3 regions of the Sinanaerobacter sp. ZZT-01 genome follow, and region 2 is predicted to be linked to each of the others. Evidence: predicted binding sites of a transcription regulator. Region 2 holds the regulator's gene; each other region holds the start of a gene.
The links. The regulator LexA, encoded in region 2, represses DNA repair genes until DNA is damaged. The targets are predictions, from matches to a motif close to AGAACANNTGTTCT.
Positions count from the first base shown of each region.

Region 1 (6,486 bases), 490 kb from region 2:
TACTAGGGATTCGATTACCAACACAATCAAACGCCTTCGAGAGGCAATGCCGGATATCCATATTCGGACGACGATGATTACTGGGTTCCCGGGTGAAAGACAAGAAGAGTTTGAAGAACTGGTTGCATTTGTAGAAGAAATGCGGTTTGAACGCTTGGGTGTTTTTTCATATTCAAAGGAAGAAGGAACCGCTGCGGCTCTTTTGAAGGGTCAGGTTCGTGAAGATGTAAAATTAAAGAGAAAAGACTGGATTATGTCTATTCAGAGAGAAATCTCTTTGGAATGCAATCAAAAGCATATCGGAGAAACATTAGAAGTTTTGGTAGAACGCAGGGAAGATGACGGAAGTTATACGGGAAGAAGTATTTACGATGCACCGGAAATTGATAATGAAGTCATTTTCACTTCGACGAGGGCGTGTGATATAGGCACTTTTGTAAATGTAAAAATTACAGATGCTTTTGATTATGATCTGATTGGAGAAGTGGAGGAAGAAAAATGAATTTACCTAATAAGTTAACGATGTTAAGAGTAATATTAATCCCTGTGTTTATTGTAACATTAATGATGGGTTATTCTTTTATTGCTTGCGGAATATTTATTATAGCTTCTTTGACAGATGCTTTGGATGGGCATATTGCGAGGAAATATAATTTAGTTACAAACTTTGGAAAGATTATGGACCCATTAGCGGACAAGCTTCTTGTTGTCTCTGCACTTTCATGTTTAGTAGAGTTGGGGCAGGTTGCAAGCTGGATGCTGATTGTGATTTTGGCAAGAGAATTTGCAATCACAAGTTTGCGTGCGGTAGCAGCAGGAGATGGAATCGTTATTGCAGCTGCTAATTCGGGAAAGTTAAAAACGATTTTACAAATGCTGGCTATTGTTTTTCTTTTACTGCAAAACTACCCGTTCCGATTATTTACAACCGTAAGAGTAGATAGCATTGTACTATGGGCCGCAGTTTTCATGACAATTTATTCCGGCATCGAATACATTGTAAAAAATAAAAATATTTTTACTGCATAAAACATTAGGAATTGCTGAAGAAATCTCTTTTTAGCAATCCTTTTTTATAACATGAGAAATATGTTCCTATCTTATAAAAAAAGAAGGGTGCAGAGGGACGATTTCTCGCCGATAAAGAAGGGCAAGCAGCCACTTTTTGTTCATACAAATTTATAAGAAAAGAGATAGAGGCAAAGAAACGGAGTGATAAGATAATATGAAAGCAGCTATTTTAAGTGTGGGTACAGAGCTTTTGTTTGGGGAAATTTTAAATACAAACACGAAATATTTATCTCAGCAGCTGAATGATTTGGGAATTGATATTCTGTATCACTATACAGTAGGAGACAATCCGAAACGTTTGAGTGAGACGATAAAGGATGCCTTAAAAAATTGTGATCTGATTTTGACTACCGGAGGTTTAGGACCAACGCAAGACGACATGACGAAAGAAATTGTAGCAGAGGTACTTCATGATGAACTCTGCTTAGACAAAGCAATTTTAAAAGCTTTAGAGGCGCAATTTAAAAGACGTAATTGGAATATGACAGAAAATAATCGCAAGCAGGCTTATTTTCCATCAAGAGCCGTTATCTTTGAAAATCATTTTGGAACGGCACCTGGGTTTGCATTGACAGAAGGAAAAAAAATCGTTATTTGTATGCCAGGGCCGCCTAAGGAAATGCAGCCAATGTTTCTGAATCAAGTAAAACCATATTTAAATAAGGATCGGAATGGATTTCTTTCATACCAAATGTTACGATTATTCGGGATTGGTGAATCTTCACTTGAAACTGCATTGCTTGAATTGATTGACAGGCAAACAGACCCGACCTTAGCAACCTATGCAAAACAAGGCGAAGTAAAACTTCGGATTGCTTCAAAAAGAGAAACTGAAGAGGAAGCAGAAGCAGCAGTAAAAGAGATGGTAGAAAGAGTAAAAGAAATAGTTGGAGATTACATTTACAGTGAGAACGGTGAGGAACTATATGAGGTGGTCGGGAAGTTGCTGTTGAAAAAAAACATTACACTTTCCTGCGCAGAATCTTGTACCGGAGGATTGTTCGCTGAGACAATTACTAATATGGCTGGAATTTCCGAGGTGTTTGACCGGGGTATTGTTACTTACAGCAATCGTGCAAAAATAGAAGAATTGGGAGTAAAAGAAGTTACATTAGAGCGGTTTGGTGCTGTGAGCGAACAGACAGCTATTGAAATGGCAGAGGGACTACAAAAGATTTCAGGATCAGAGCTTTGTATAGCTGTTACAGGTATTGCAGGCCCAACTGGTGCAACAGAAGATAAACCGGTCGGATTGATTTACCTCTGTGTTAGATATGGTGAAAAAACGATTTGTAAAGAACTTCGTACGGGAAATTCAGATCGAATTTGGAATCGTAACTATGCACTCTTGCATATGTTGTTTCTTATTTATAAGACAATCTTATAGGTATCATATAAAAAATTGACAAGATAAATATAATATGGTATATTTTGGAATATATAAATAGGACTATTAGAATTTCAAAAATAGCTTGACCTTTTTTTAAGAATAATTTATATTGTTAAGTAAGAACAAATGTTCTTGTAGCCTATTTGCAATTACTAAGTTGCTATAAAATACAACTGAAGGAATACGAATCAAGAAATAGATAAAAATAAACGTGCATTCGGAAGTGGAATGGAGGATATGATTGTGGCGGTTAATAAGGACGATAAGGAAAAAGCATTAGAAGCAGCAATGCTGCAGATACAAAAACAATTTGGAAAAGGTGCGATTATGAAGCTTGGAGACGATTCCATGAAGCTGAATGTCGGCGCAATTTCTACAGGAGCGGTTAGCTTAGACATTGCTACGGGGATCGGAGGCATCCCGAAGGGAAGAGTTACCGAGATATATGGACCGGAATCTTCAGGAAAAACAACATTGACTTTACATATCATTGCAGAAGCACAAAAAGCAGGTGGAAAGGCTGCATTTATTGATGCAGAGCATGCTTTAGATCCGGAATATGCAGGTAATTTAGGCGTTGATATTGATGACTTATTAGTATCGCAGCCTGATACCGGAGAACAGGCTCTCGAAATCTGTGAAATGCTTGTTCGTAGCAATGCAATTGATGTGGTGGTTGTAGACTCCGTTGCAGCCCTTGTCCCAAAAGCAGAAATTCAAGGGGATATGGGTGATAGCCATGTTGGACTTCAAGCACGATTAATGTCACAAGCTCTCCGTAAACTTACAGGGGCGATTAATAAATCCAATGCTGCTGTTATTTTTATCAACCAGCTTCGTGAGAAAGTAGGCATTATGTTTGGAAATCCTGAGGTTACAACCGGTGGACGTGCCTTAAAGTTTTATTCTTCGATGCGTTTGGATGTAAGGCGGATTGAAAGCATAAAATCGGGAGATCAGATATTAGGAAATCGTACCCGTGTAAAGATAGTAAAAAATAAAGTGGCTCCTCCTTTTAAACTGGCCGAATTTGATATTATGTATGGCCAAGGTATTTCAAGACAGGGTGATCTGCTGGATTGTGCAGTAGAAGCAAAGATTGTAGAAAAAGCAGGAGCTTGGTATAGCTTTGACGGCAATCGGATTGGTCAAGGAAGGGAAAATGTAAAAAATTATTTAGTCGAGCATGCTGAAATTATGGACGAATTGGAACGTCGCCTCAAGGAAACTTTAAAACCGGAGGCGGATTCAGAAAATTTGGTTGTTGATGAGGACGGAGTTGTAATCGAAAAATAATTTTATTTCATTTGAAAAACGTTGCTTTTTAAAGAAAAACAATTGACACTGCATGTCTTATATGATAATATAATTGACTGTAAGCCGCTCAGAATAGGTTGTTGAAAAAGCGTAAGTTTTACCTAGGATGGCGAGACTGGATAGAGGAGGTATAGAAAATGTATGCAGTAATTGAAACAGGTGGTAAGCAGTACAGAGTGCAGCCTGGTGATGTGATTTCCGTTGAAAAATTGGATGTAGAAGCAGGTGAGAAAATTGATTTTGACCGCATTCTACTTGCAAGCGATGGAACGAATCTTGAAATTGGCACACCAGTTGTAGATGCAGTAAAAGTTTCCGGAACCGTAGTTGAAAACGGTAAAGGGAAAAAGGTTATCATCTATAAGTACAAAGCCAAGAAGGATTTCAGAAAGAAGCAAGGGCACAGACAGCCTTACACGATGATTAAGATTGATGAGGTTTCTGTTAATGGCAAATCTGAAAAAGTAGCAGATAAGGTTGAAAAAACAGCAGAAGCTGCGGAAGGTAAACCGTCAAAGACTTCTTTGAAGTCCATGAAAAAAGCAGAACTTATCGCATATGCTAAAGAAATGGATATTGAAATTAACGAAAAAGCAACAAATGCAGAGTTAATCTCAACCATTGAAGCAGCAATCAAATAATTTCTTATTTAGAAATAGTAAGGAGGTGTCTGATCTATGGCAAGTAAAAAGGGAGTCGGCAGTTCCAAGAACGGTCGAGATAGTGAGTCGAAACGATTAGGTGTCAAAAGAGCAGACGGTCAGTATGTTAATGCTGGCAGCATTTTGGTTCGACAGAGAGGGACTAAATTTCATCCCGGAAATAATGTAGGCATTGGTGGAGATGATACTTTATTTGCAAAAGAGTCTGGTGTTGTTAAATTCGAAAGATATGACAAAACTAGAAAGCAAGTAAGTGTTTATCCAAAAGAAGCTTAAAAAATGAAGCCCCTATAGTTTATAGGGGCTTTTTTGACGAAATTTGACAAAAAAGAGAATTTTAGAATTGAGGTGGCCCATGTTTGTAGATAGAGCCCAAATAATTATAAAATCCGGAAAAGGTGGAAATGGTGCGGTATCTTTTCGAAGAGAGCCATTTGTACCGCAAGGCGGTCCGGACGGAGGAGACGGCGGTAGGGGTGGTGATATCATCATCCAGGCAGATAATAATTTAAGAACCTTAATGGATTTTCGTTATAAAAGAAAATATGAGGCACAAAATGGAGAAGATGGCCGTAAAAAAAAGCAATTTGGCAAGCAGGGAGAAAATCTCATTATCAAAGTACCGCCTGGAACTGTTATTATTGATGATGCAAGTAATTTAGTCATGAAAGATTTGGTGCACAATGGAGATTCTTTTGTTGCGGCTAAAGGAGGTAAAGGCGGTAAAGGAAATGTGAATTTTAAAAATTCAGTACGTCAAGCACCGAACTTTGCAGAAGCTGGAGGCTTTGCGCAAGAACGAAAAATAACATTGGTATTAAAACTGATTGCAGATGTTGGATTGATCGGATTCCCAAACGTAGGAAAATCAACCTTACTGTCGGTTAGTACGAGTGCATCACCAAAGATTGCCAACTATCATTTTACCACGATTACTCCGAATCTAGGTGTAGTACAAATCTATGATACCAGTTTTGTTATGGCTGATATTCCTGGGCTGATTGAAGGAGCACATACCGGCGCTGGGCTAGGCTTAGATTTTTTAAAGCATATCGAACGTACCAAGATGCTAATTCACGTTGTAGATGTTTCCGGTTCCGAAGGGCGCAACCCTATAGAAGATTTTGAAAAAATCAATCAAGAACTGGCTTCCTATGGAAAGAAGCTGCCATCGAAGGTGCAGCTGGTTGCCGCCAATAAAATGGACATGGCATCGGAAGAAAGATATCAAGAATTCGCTGATTATATTTTGGAAAAAGGGTATCAGGTGTTTCCGATCTGCGCTCCGATTAACGAAGGTGTTACAGAGCTTTTGACCGCAGTGCTTAAGGAGCTGGAGCTATTAAGGGAACAGCCGGAAGAAGAACTGCCTTATGAATATTTTGACTTTGAAAGAGACGCCGAGGATGAGGATTATCGCGAAATTTATATCACCAAAGAGGACTCCGCATATATTCTTACCGGAAAACAGTTAGAAAAAATCTTTAATTCTACGAATTTTAATGATGCAGGTTCACTCCGGTATCTGTACAAATATGTAGAAAAAAAAGGTGCAATTGAACGACTAAAGGAAATGGGATTGCAGGATGGAGATGTGATTCGAATCATTGATTATGAATTTGAATATATTGATGAGTAATAAGAGAGTGATTCATAAATATAATAAAGCCGCTAAAAGTGTTTCGCAATAAATTGAGACACTAGGCTGCATAGGATGAATTTTAAAGTAAAAAACCAAAGCATACTTAACATGCTTTGGTTTTTTTATGTAAAGTATAGATAATAATTAATCTATAAATAAAGGCTTTGTATTACGGAAGAAATATTTTTAATATTTTTCTTTTTTCTCTATATATTAGGGCTACGCTTATAAGATTTACTACTTTTTATAAAAATTTGCGTAAATCAGTTTAGAAAATTTTGTTGACAAGGTTTTAATTAAATGGTAGATTCTTAGTTAGCAGCTGCTAACAATCGTGCATCGATATTATTTTTTAGTACCATGCACGTTCATAAAGGAAAAATATGGGTGAACTAAAGGCTTTT
Region 1 covers NZ_CP141728.1:2,823,824-2,830,309, forward strand. Annotated here, with positions in the region: gene rimO (30S ribosomal protein S12 methylthiotransferase RimO) at 1-502, shown strand, start outside; gene pgsA (CDP-diacylglycerol--glycerol-3-phosphate 3-phosphatidyltransferase) at 499-1,029, shown strand; gene U5921_RS13705 (competence/damage-inducible protein A) at 1,226-2,458, shown strand; gene recA (recombinase RecA) at 2,750-3,757, shown strand; gene rplU (50S ribosomal protein L21) at 3,916-4,419, shown strand; gene rpmA (50S ribosomal protein L27) at 4,456-4,716, shown strand; gene obgE (GTPase ObgE) at 4,796-6,079, shown strand.
Region 1: the regulator LexA is predicted to act here: its motif matches at 2,581-2,594, upstream of recA (recombinase RecA).

Region 2 (6,486 bases):
ATATCAGAAAGCAGCAGTTCATTTCCATCCCAGTCTACATTCAGCGGTTCATCAAAAGAAACTTCTGTGCGATTCTTACTGGTGCGTCTTAAATGCATCAGAATTTCATTCTCTATGCATCTTGAGGCATAGGTAGCCAATTTGATATTCTTATCTTTCTTAAATGTATTTACTGCCTTAATTAACCCAATCGTTCCAATTGAAATTAAATCTTCAATGTTGATCCCTGCATTCTCGAATTTCTTTGCAATATATACAACAAGTCTTAGGTTACGTTCTATTAAAATAGTACGTACAGCTTCTGTGTTGCTTTCCATCTGTTCCATCAACTCCGCTTCTTCTTCTGCAGTCAGCGGTGGCGGTAATACGTCAGTTCCCCCAATATAAAAGATTTTTCTCCTCTTTCGGTGAAAGAAAAACCATATCATCTGATTTAAAGTCCAATTTATGCACTTTACCATTTTACTAAACATGACAAGCGATACCCCTTTCTATTGCCATCGGATGCATTAGCACCGAATAGCGTTCCTCACTCCAGCTTCTTCCAAACGTTCCATAATAAATTCCTAAAATTACATCTTCCGATTCTGGATTCAGGCCTTCTCTAAAAATCGTAATTTTATCCGGTTTTACCCCCAAAAGCAATCCATTTCCATTGCCGACGCATTCATAAGGAATTAATCGTAACCTCTGCACAAATTCTTTACCTTTTAATTGATTATAAACAGCTACAGAATCCTTCTCAGCACGAAACATATCTGCAATTTCTTCCGAAACCAGTGGTAAAAATGCATCAAGTTCAATTAAAAACACCGGCTTTCCCGTACATGGATCTGCTAAAAAATTACCAGTGTCCACCATTCCGCGTACAAGAACTTTTTTTCCATTTAGGGTAATCTCAACTTGCGCGATAACTCCTGACTGATCAAGATGTCTTCCTTTTATAAAATCTGCGAATATATGGATGATTAAATATGCAACTGTACATCCCAGTAAAATATTAAAATAGCTCACTTGCTCTATGTAAAGGCTGCTGTTATTTGTAACACCGGATACACCGATAAAATACATCATTCCAATTGTAATTCCACCCATTGCAAAGCTGACCAAATAAAAAACTAAAACCGCTTTTCGAAACTGCACACTTTCTTTTTTTCCAAATACACAACGTATCAGCAAAATAGAAAAAAATATTTTTAATGCAATCGAGAAAGGGATAGGCATTCCATTTATAAAGAGGACAAAAGAATAAATGCCACAAAGACTGCTTCCGAAGAGTAAACGCCTTGTTAAGGCCTGCAAGCCGCAGATTTTACCAGTCAGCTTTAGAATAAGAAATCCAGTAATGAAATTTTCAAGAAAGAGATACTCCCCGTAAATGACCATATAAAAACCCCCCTTCCCGGCTTATCTCTTTTACGATTATAGCTCGTTCAGGGGGGTATTTTTGTCAAAAGGTATTGTCGAACCTTTCTTTCTTTATGCTTATTTTACTGCTTTTTTTGCAGTTTCAACTAATTGCGCGAAACCACTTGGATCATAAATTGCCATTTCAGAAAGCATCTTACGATTGATTTCAAGACCGGAAACCTTTAAACCGTTCATCAACTTGCTGTAAGAAATATCGTTCATTCTTGCAGCAGCATTGATTCTTGCAATCCATAGTCTTCTATATTCTCTTTTCTTATTCTTTCTTCCTACATAAGCAGAACGAAGGGATCTCATAACTGCTGGATTTGCAGCTCTAAAGATCTTGCTCTTTGCTCCGTAAAAACCTTTTGCTAACTTTAATATTTTCTTATGTCTCTTCTTGGAATTCATTCCTCTTTTTACTCTTGCCATCGTTTCTTACCTCCTAATATTACACATTCAATACAGACTTAATTCTCTTGTGATCTGCACTTCCAAGTACAGTAGACTTTCTTAAGCCTCTTTTTCTCTTCGTGCTCTTCTTTGTAAGAATATGGCTCTTGTATGCCTTATGTCTCGTCACTTTACCGCTGCCGGTTACCTTGAATCGTTTCATTGCTCCTCTATGGGATTTCATCTTTGCCATTTCAAAATTCCTCCTATTTATCTATTATCAGCTTTCGGTGCTAAAATCATATACAAGCTTCTGCCTTCAAATTGTGGTTTTTTCTCTTGAACACTAATTTCAGAAACAATCTCATAAAACTTTTCCATTACGTTCTGCCCAACGTTGGAATAACCCTTTTCTCTTCCTTTAAAACGCAAGCTTACCTTTACTTTGTCTCCGTCTTTCAAAAACTTCGCAGCATTATTTGCTTTCACTGCAAGATCATGCTCCTCAATAAAAGTACTCAAACGAATTTCCTTTACCTGAATTACTTTCTGTTTTTTCCTTGCTTCTTTTTCTTTCTTTTGAATTTCGTATCTGTATTTACCATAATCCAAAATCTTACAAACCGGCGGCTTTGCATTTGGTGCAATATTAACTAAGTCCAACTTAGCATCGTTGGCCCTATCCATCGCCTCTTGTATACTCACAACTCCCAATTGGGTTCCATCCGTATCGATTAGTCTTACTTCCTTTTCACGAATTTCTTCGTTGATTTGATTTTCCTTGCTAATTGCCTCGCACCTCCTACTTAAATCAAAAAGCGGATAACTAAGTACCCGCTAAAATATACAAATCACCTATTATATAAAAATGATTTTGTCATATTAACCTTAACAGCACATACCGTAAGGTGAGAAGCGGAATACTTCTGCTTTATTACCTGCATCAATAACGATACCATTTATATTCTTTTATGTCAACTATTTTATAGTATTTTATTTTAAATTTCAACTTCTTAATAATATATTAGTATAACATAATTTCTTTGAATCATCATCAAATTTCAGATAAAGTTCGAACACATGTTTACTTTTTGTCCATATTATGCTATCCTATTTTTATAAATTTTAAAAAGATATTCAAAGGAGGACAAAATGGAACAGCTAAAAGAACGGGAAAAGCAGATATTATCCTACATGCAAAATGAAATTAAGACAAAGGGATATCCGCCTACAGTTCGTGAAATGTGCCAGTTTCTAGGAATTAAATCCACCTCCACTGCACATAAAGACCTTGCTAATTTAGAAAAAAAAGGATATATCCGCAAAGATCCATCAAAGCCACGTGCCATTGAAATACTTTATCAAAATCAAGCTGTGGATTATGCTTCTGCCCCTATACCTGTGCAAAAAAAATCCCCTCTTTTGAATCTAGAACAGCCTGTGGAACGTATGGATGTCTCAGAAATTCCGGTAATCGGACGAATTGCTGCCGGTACTCCGATTTTAGCAGATGAAAATATTGAAGATACATTTCCAATTCCAAACCGTTTTTTATCTTCCGGAAATAATTTTATGCTTACTGTTCGTGGAGAGAGCATGATTGAAGCCGGTATCTTCGACGGAGACTATATTCTCGTAAAACAACAGAACATAGCCAGCAATGGTGATATCATAGTGGCGATGGTAGATGGATTTGAAAGTGAAGCAACAGTAAAAACCTTTTACAGAGAAAACGACCACATCCGTTTACAGCCGGAAAATCAAACAATGAGTCCAATCTTAGTAAAAGACGTTAAGATACTTGGATTAGTTAAGGGTGTTTTTCGCTATTTACGATAATGCATAGATGTATGCAGATAAAAAGGAATATGAATATTCTTTACATAATCAATACACATATTGAAAGCAAAACGGGACAGCTGATGCTGTCCCGTTCTTTTATGGTATAGAAAATATCATTTCTAAGCTATTGGCAATATCTTAGAATTTTTATTTAAAATCCCATTACGATTTGTATTAAAAATGGAATAGAAATGGATATCACAACACCACTTACAATAGAGTAAATTGCAACCCGATCATTCGTCGCGCTGACAATCACAGGTAGACAGGTATCCATGGAAGAAGAGCCCGGAACCGCAATGCTTTCAATGAAACCCACTTTATCTGCGACGAATGCCACAAAAATAATTCCTCCGATTTCACGAAACACATTTGCTAAAAAAGCAGTTGCGCTCAACGTTGCAGAGTATTCTGCAAGCATCATAGGAGCTAACGAATACCATCCCAGTCCTGCTGCAACGCCGACTGCTTCCTGTATGGTCATTGGCAAAAATAAACCAGATAATGCGCCAAAGGCTAACGTCCCTACAATAATCGCAAGCGGAAAAAGAAATATCCAAAACCCTACCTCTCGAATTTCCTTCCAGACGTTCTCCTGTCGTCCGATATCGAGCCCAACCAAAAACAAAATGGCACAGAGGCCTCCTTTAATTAGATATTCACAAATAAAGACCCAGGAATCCGGAACAAAAAAATATCCTGCCAGCATCCCCGCAGTTACTGACAATATAATTGTCTTACTCATTGTCACGCACCCCTTCTTTATTTAGTCCAATCCACTTTCGTACAAAATACACACATAATACAGAACCAGCCATAGAAAAAACAGAGATTACAAATGCTGATACCCCAATCTCTTTTAAGGAGGCAACTACGTTGTCGTCCGATCCGATTTGAACCCCCAGAGCTGCGATTAGCACAATGACTGCTATGTACTGAATTTTCGGTATCCACTTATATTCTCGTTCCTTAGACATCTTCTTTGAACCAATAAAAATACCCAGTCCCATGAGGCCTAGGTACAGTAACAATGTATATGACATTTTTCAACCTACTTTCTAACATTAATTGAATAAAAAAAATTGTTTGCTACGATTACCTAATTACTATTTTATACAAAAGAGAAAAATAAGCAAGATAATTGTAACTACTTATATTTTTTTGCCATATTACAATAATTAAAAAGTACAAAAAATAATATATTCTGCCGTAAATGATACATAGATTTCTTATATTTGGCCTAATACCTTTTTAGAAAGCGTTTGTATTTTATCAATTACATCTTTTTCAGAAATGGTTAATAATTTGCGGTCTTCCATAAGCAGCTTACCGTTACAAATCACATCCCGAACATCGTTCCCCTGCATGGAATAGGCTACCGCCGCAATGAGATCCGTCTGCGGATACCAATGTGCACCGCTCATATCAATAATTGCGATGTCTGCTTTTTTACCAATTTCAAGACTCCCGGTCTGCTCCTCAATACCTAGAGCTTTTGCTCCATTTATTGTCGCCATCTTAATGATTTCATATGCCGGAAGTGCCTTTGCATCTTGCGCCACTGCCTTTGCTAAAATGCCGGCTATGTGCAACTCTTCTATCATATTTACATTGTTATTTGACGACGATCCATCGGTTCCGAGTGCAACATTGATTCCTTCACTCATTAATTTTGCTACCGGAGCAAAACCACTTGCAAGCTTTAAGTTACTGCTCGGATTATGAACAATATTTACATCATATTTTTTTATAATTGCAATATCTCTATCAGTCAAATGTACACCATGCGCAGCAACTACTCGTTTTTTTTCAAAAAGTCCAAGCTTCTCCATCCGTTCAATCGGCGTCATACCATATTGTTCGATTGAACCTTTCACCTCTGTCTGTGTTTCACAAAGATGAATATGAATACCGGAATCTGGTAGTGACTCAGCCGCTTCTATTACTTTTTTTAAAATTCCATCCTGACAAGTATATGGAGCATGCGGGCCAAAGTCAACATGGATGCGCCCTTCCCCTTTTTTATGCCATTTATGATAAAGGTCTATATTTTCTTGAAGACGCTGTAAACTTCCCTCATCTTCGCCATCACCAACAAGACCTCTTGCAATATTCGCCCTCATTCCACTTTCAAAAACGGCTTTTGCGATACTGTCAACAAACATATACTGCTCTTCAAACGCAGTGCAGCCGCTTCGGATCAGTTCAATCATACTTAAAAGTGCACCGTAATAACCACACTCCTCATCCATGCGGTCTTCAGCAGGGAAAATAGCTGTAGTCAGCCAATCCATCAACTCCAAATCATTTGCAAAATTACGCAAGATAGACATCGGTGTATGCGTATGCGCGTTAATTAACCCCGGGATTACCAAAGTATTAGAACCGTCTATCGTCTTATCTGCCACAAAATCATCCGGCACTTTTCCTATAAATGCAATATCCTCTCCACTAATCGCAAGATCTCCGGTAATCACACCTTCATCTTGAACCATTCTCAATATATTTGCATTTATAATTTTAATCTTCATCTTTTCCTCCCTTTTAAACGTCCGACTATCAAATTTAAATCTATCGTAATTTCCTTCTCAGGAAATTCAATTTGTCTGACTCGTTCTTCTTGTTTATGCGCAGTCAATGGGGTCATATATAAAAAATCTTTCCAGTCTGTCTCTGTCAAAGTCTTTTTATAATAAATTCTGTTTTCCTCCAAGATCTCCATATTTTCTTTTGAATAATCCATCACACGAGTCTCATTATAATTTTTATATGAAAAACGGTTCCGTATTTCTTTTAAATAATCTTTTCCGGGTGATATTTTTATCACAATGCCCTGCTTTT
Region 2 covers NZ_CP141728.1:2,333,208-2,339,693, reverse strand. Annotated here, with positions in the region: gene sigE (RNA polymerase sporulation sigma factor SigE) at 1-428, opposite strand, end outside; gene U5921_RS11160 (sigma-E processing peptidase SpoIIGA) at 466-1,386, opposite strand; gene rplT (50S ribosomal protein L20) at 1,486-1,842, opposite strand; gene rpmI (50S ribosomal protein L35) at 1,862-2,056, opposite strand; gene infC (translation initiation factor IF-3) at 2,074-2,592, opposite strand; ribosomal protein L20 leader region at 2,608-2,741, opposite strand; gene lexA (transcriptional repressor LexA) at 2,956-3,642, shown strand; gene U5921_RS11135 (lysine exporter LysO family protein) at 3,797-4,390, opposite strand; gene U5921_RS11130 (LysO family transporter) at 4,383-4,688, opposite strand; gene U5921_RS11125 (amidohydrolase) at 4,875-6,176, opposite strand; gene U5921_RS11120 (methyltransferase domain-containing protein) at 6,173-6,486, opposite strand, start outside.

Region 3 (6,486 bases), 930 kb from region 2:
CGGGGAACCGCTGTGCAAAATGGTCTGCAATTAATTCTAAGATATTATGATCCGGTTCAATCGCTGAATATAAAATATGCCTTCCTGCATCCGAACTTATGTCTTTTTCTTTGTCTTTTTCTTTGTCTTTTTCTTTTTTGCCTTCAATTGCAGAGAAACGTACCAATCCCAATAATCTGTGCTGTTCCGCAGCAACCTTATGCTCCAGTTGCTGAACTTGATAAACCACGGTTTCGGAATGAAGTGCATCCACCTTTTTTCCAATCCGAAAGCCCAATACTAAATAGTTCAAAAGCTTGGTTTCTTTTTGTATATCATTCGAAAGAAATGCTTTATAAACACGTTGTAAGGAAGCATTGGATATTTTATTTTGAATTGCTTTATAAACTTTCTCTGCCTTTTCTGCTTCCGTTTCCACAATAAAAAAAGGTTGGAGCATCGTCCTTTGATAATGATTCTCCGGATAAATTCCTTCTGCTCGTTTTTTATAATAATGTGCATAAATACAACACAGAAATCCTTCGAAGCTTCCGTCATACAAGTAATCCACGTGCCGCCTCCTTTGGCTCATATAATAGATTTCTCCGCTCACTTCCAAATAAGCTCAGCTGCTCTTCTTTTTCTCTTGGCAGCAATCCACTTCTAATTTTCTCTTGTGAGAGCATTCTTTCTCTTATGCATTCGGATGCAATATCCCCTGCACCATAATATTTTCCGTTGCAGGTAATAAAATACCTTGCCCGTTTTACCACTACGCCTATTTTTTTTAAGTCATCAAAGGTTACTGCACCAAGCCTTCTTTGTCTTACGATCCGCATTGCAGATATATTTCCCACTCCGGGAATCCTCAGCAGCTCTTCCATTGATACCTTATTGATTTCAAGTGGAAACAGCTCTAGATGCCGAAGTGCCCAAGTTACCTTAGGGTCTAATTCTAAATCAAAAAATGGACTGTCTTCATCCAGCAGCTCTTCTGCTGAAAAACCATAGAAACGCAGGAGCCAATCTGCCTGATACAATCGATGCTCCCGCAAAAGTGGAGGAGGTGTAAGAAGTGCAGGCAACTTTGAAGAAGAAACAACGGGTATATAGGCCGAAAAATAAACACGTTTCATTTGAAATTTTTTATAAAGGCTCTCTGACATTCTTATGATCTGCCGATCGCTTTCCGGGGTCGCACCAATAATCATCTGCGTTGTTTGACCTGCCGGAGCAAAACGATGTAAACTTCCTTTATCATAAGGAACCATTCCATATTTTGCTTCCTGCTCTCGTACCGCTGTCGGCAAAGCCATACCGTTTAAAAGATAGTCGTTTCCCTGCTTTAGCTTTGAAAAACGATTTCCTGCTCCTTTTAGGCTTTTTTGTTCTTTCATCGTATTTGTAATTTGTCTCATAGGTGTCAATATCCCCGCCGCTTTCTTCTGCGGGGCCAATATTGCTAAACTTTCTTTTGTAGGAAGTTCAATATTTACACTTAAACGATCTGCCTGCATTCCGATTTGCCGTACCAACTCAGCAGATACACCTGGAATAATCTTTGCGTGAATATAACCTGAAAATCCATATTTTTCTCTCAGCAAAGAAAGCGCTTTTAGTATCCGCTCCGCCGTATAATCTGGAGAAACTTCAACCGCAGAGCTTAAAAACAAGCCTTCAATATAATTCCTCTTGTAAAACTCTATTGTTAGCTTCGCAAGCTCCTCTGGCTCAAACGAAGCACGTTGTACATCCGCAGAACGCCTGTTCACACAATATTCACAATCATAGACACAACGATTTGAAAAAAGAATCTTTAATAAGGAAATACACCGCCCATCAGCAGACCACGAATGACAGATTCCGGAGACTGCGGCAGTTCCCATTTTATTGGTTTTCGTGCGGTCTGCCCCGCTGCTGGAACAAGATACGTCATACTTCGCACTATCTGCTAAGATTTTTAATTTTTCTAACATAACATCCAAACCAGGCATCGCTTTTTCCTTCTCTCTTTTTAAATACTCTTTTTCCGTTCAATAAAACGTTTGTTCTATTTATTATATCCAAATCAGAACAAATGTTCAATTCCTTTTTATGTATTTTACTTCTTTTTATCTTCATCTTTTTAGTTGAAATAAGCCATTATTTCTCTTTTTTAAGAGGCGCGTAAATTAATAATAAGTGGCGCATAATAATGATGTAATACATAAAATATTTTATAAGTATAAATAAATATCCTCAATGAATTTGAAGGCAAATAAAATATTATAATGCAAATCTATATTGAGCGATATAGAAAATGGTGAAATTAAATGGAAACAATATTAGCAATTGACGACAGCTCATTTAATATCCAAACTTTAGCCTCTTTTTTGCAAAATGACTATCATATCATTTCAGCACAATCCGGTAAAGAAGGAATTCAATTGGCAATCCAGCAATTACCTTCTCTTATTCTTCTTGATATTGAAATGCCTGAGATGAATGGTTTTAAAGTTTTAGAAGAATTGCAGAAAAATGATAAAGTAAGCCGTATTCCTGTTATTTTCTTGACGGGTTTGGCTAGTATTGAAACAGAAGAAAGGGCTCTGCTTGCGGGTGCCGTTGATTATATTACAAAACCCTATAACCAAAATATCGTCAAAGCGAGAGTACGAACGCATGTAGACTCTTATTTACATCAAAAAACAATTGAAAATGAGCTGTTGCTGGATACGCTCACCGGCCTCCATAATCGACGCAGCTATGAACGCTTTGTTCGGGAAAAATGGAATGATGCACTGGAAAATCAGACGCCTCTTTCTATTGCTATGGCAGACATCGATTATTTTAAGAATGTAAATGACACCTATGGGCATCAAGAAGGAGATCATGTATTAAAACTAGTTTCTTCTGCGATTCAAGAAGCACTTCCTAGCAATAACAACTATGTCGCTCGCTATGGCGGCGAAGAGTTTGTTTTTATCCTTCCAAATGTGTATGCAAAGGAAGCTGAACGAATTGCCGATCAAGTATGTAAAAATGTTTTTAATCAATCCCTCCCAAACCTCGGTTCAAAGGCTAGCAATGTCGTAACAATCAGTATTGGAGGGGTTACCATTATCCCAAATGAGTGTGATTTTCTTCTTGATTTCATGAATCATATTGACCATATGCTTTATAAGGCAAAATCCTATGGGCGAAATCAAGTTGTTTGGAAAAAATAATCTAAATATAGTAAATTAAAATTAAATGTAAAAAGAGAGTGTGGATTCAGCGTTTCACACTCTCTTTTAACTTTTATAATTCTGTTATTATTTAAATTTTATACCTGCCGCTTCCTTCTCTCCTTGCTGCCTTAAACTCATTTTAGAATCCTCTGCATCCGACTTCTTTTTTTTCGACCAGTTCCTATCATTACTTTAAGTCATATTTCTTCTTAACTCGTTCCAATTTTTCCCCGATAGGCTTTATCAAAACTACCAAGAAGACCACATTTGATATTGCATAGATTACCATAAACGGTAAGGATGATACAATCGCAACCTGATATCGCAATAGATTAAAATGCCCATCTATCGCAAGTACCGTCCATATATCCATCATTAAAGAAAATGCCGCACCGGCAATGATTCCATAAACAGCAAGTTGACTCTTTTTATTTAGCCATCCATGCTTTGCAAGGATTCCACCCACAAATCCTAAAATACCCCATACAAACATTTGAAAGGGAGTCCAAGGTCCTTGTCCAAAGAGAATATTAGAAACGACTGCCGTCAATGCTCCTGTCAAAAAACCTGCCTGTGGTCCAAAATAGATTGCCGTAATTATGGTAATTGCCGTCACAGGTTTGAAACCGGGAATTGGTGCAAAAATAAAACGCCCAACAACAGAAATCGCCGTCATAACGGCGATCAATATCATTTCTGTCGGTTTTGGATTCCTCTTTTCAAATGAGAGAAAAAAGGGAATACAGGATAAAAATACTATTATAATGGAGATTAAATTATATTTTCTATCATTAAAAAGTTTCACACCGATTGCAATTACAAGCGGAATTGCGATCAAAATAATGAAGTAACTTATAAATTTTCTTAATTTTTCTTCTCTATGCTCCAACTTGATCCCCCCTTTCCTTCAATCCATTTTCCAGGCAAAGAGCAACCACATCTTCACAAGTCACCGCATTTTCAAACATATGCCTGGAAATACGACTTGCTGCGGTTGTATAAAAGGTATTGGTAGAAAAAAAGGCATTTGGCTCATCGACAGAAACAACCTCCCCATCAAAAAACATCGCACATCGGTCTGCACACAGAGCCGCAAATTCCACATCATGCGTCACAATAATTACTGTAATTCCCTCTTGTTTTAAATCACCTAAAATCGTTCGTAAAATTTGCTTTGAATACGCATCGATTCCTTTTGTCGGCTCGTCAAGCAAAAGAATTTTGGGCTTCAATAAAAGCATTTTTGCTAATGCCGCTTTCTGCTGTTCTCCACCGCTTAAATCGTAGGGGTGCTTTTTCATTAAATGAGAAATTCCAAGCTTTTCTGTAATATCCGCTATCAGGGATTCTCCCTCTTCTTTTTTGTAATTCATAGCTTTACATACTTCTCTTAAATCTTCTTCTACTGCCGATTTCACAAAAGCAGACTGTGGATTCTGCGGGAGCAATGCGATGTTATGGCGATATAACTCAATACCCTTATATTGTTTTATATTCTTCCCCTGAATCTCTACCTTACCGCGATAGGCTCGCGCTTGTCCCGAAATAACTTTTAGCGTCGTCGTCTTTCCGGTTCCATTTCCGCCTAAAATGCAAAAGGTTTCTCCGGAATACACCTCCAAATCGACACCTCGCAACACATCCGGCAATTCTCTTTCATAGCGAAACCATGCCTCTTTCAACCTTACGATTGGCGCTTCTGTTCTTTTTTTGCTTACTCCTTCACGCACAAGATAAGTCTTTCTGTTTTTAAAATTCCTAGAAAGAAAATCCCTTCCGTCTCTGACTGTCAATGGACAAGCATCTTCAACATTCAGCTGATTATAAATGCGTACGGCACTCGGAAGACCCATCAGCATCTGGTGTTCGCCGCTGACGTACTTTAACTTTTTCCCTACATTTTCAGGTGTATCACAAGCAAGAACACGGCCCTGTTCCATGACAACAACCTTGTCGGCAATAGGAAAGACCTCTTCCAGACGATGCTCGACTAAAAGAATGGTCAAGCCAAGCTCTTTATTTAACTTTTGCAATGTTGAAATAAATTCAGATGCTCCAATCGGGTCCAATTGGCTGGTTGGTTCATCCAAAATAAGCACTTTCGGATGCATTACCATAATAGATGCTAAATTTAACAGCTGTTTTTGTCCGCCGGATAAATCTGCGGTCTGATTTCGAAACCAAGTCTGAATGCCAAAAAAGCTGGCCATTTCACCGACTCTTCTTCGAATTTCAGGTGTAGAAACTCCCATATTTTCAAGACCAAAAGCCAGTTCATGCCAAACTTTATCCATCACAATCTGACTTTCGGGATTTTGCATAACATAACCAATTTCGCATGCTGCAATTCGATCTTGCAGCTCAGAGAGAAGTCTTCCCATATAGCGAATGGTTCCGGACTGCTCACCCGAAGGAGCAATTTCTCTTTTTAAAAGACGTAGCAATGTTGTTTTTCCGCAGCCGGACTGCCCGCAAATTACAACAAACTCTCCATCTTGTATGGTAAGATCCACTCCCTTTAAAGCCTTTTCCCTTTCATCTGGATATGTAAATTCTAAATTTTTAATATGTAATAATTCCATTTTCTGTTTTCCTCTACTTCAACTACAAAAGGAATGAATAATAAGATCACTAATGCAGCATAAGCGATCACCGATACAGGGCTGATCTGAATAGACGACATTCTGGGATAAAAGGAATAGTCTAATACCCCTAAGCTGCTTCCGATTAATACAATACTGAAAAGGAAAGCAAGAATACTGAGCAGAATTCCATCTTTTAATGTGAAACGGAAGAGGGAGAAGTTTGTCCGCCCAGGCAACCCATACCCTCTGGCACGCATAGATGCCGCCGTATCTACGGCATTCTCCAGTGACCATGTAATCATCGCCGAAAAAATGCGAAAGCCGCTTAAAATACGGTCTGCAACGCCCTTGGTTGCATAGATTCCCATCGTCTTTTGAACGGTGTTGATGTGCTTAATCTGTTTGATAAACAAAGGCACAAATCGAATTGCCATGGAAATAACCAAGCTGAGCTTTGGGATGGCCTTCCCAAACAGATAAATAAATTTATCGGATGTCATAATCAGGTTGTAACAGCGACACCAATACATGACAGAAATAATCATGCCTCCGATCGCTGCTCCATAAAGAATTGCTTCTAGCGTAATCGGCTGATCGTTTAAAAAAAACAATGGAGTCACTCCATTGTGACTAAACAGCGGATTGGTAATTGCTATCAGAAAAAACATCGGAATATAGAAAGTAAAGCTCATAGCAACAGCCTTCCTGTTTTC
Region 3 covers NZ_CP141728.1:1,401,294-1,407,779, reverse strand. Annotated here, with positions in the region: gene U5921_RS06840 (TIGR03915 family putative DNA repair protein) at 1-550, opposite strand, end outside; gene U5921_RS06835 (putative DNA modification/repair radical SAM protein) at 534-1,973, opposite strand; gene U5921_RS06830 (diguanylate cyclase) at 2,292-3,185, shown strand; gene U5921_RS06825 (ECF transporter S component) at 3,376-4,077, opposite strand; gene U5921_RS06820 (ABC transporter ATP-binding protein) at 4,067-5,770, opposite strand; gene U5921_RS06815 (energy-coupling factor transporter transmembrane component T) at 5,743-6,486, opposite strand, start outside.
Region 3: the regulator LexA is predicted to act here: its motif matches at 2,018-2,031, upstream of U5921_RS06835 (putative DNA modification/repair radical SAM protein).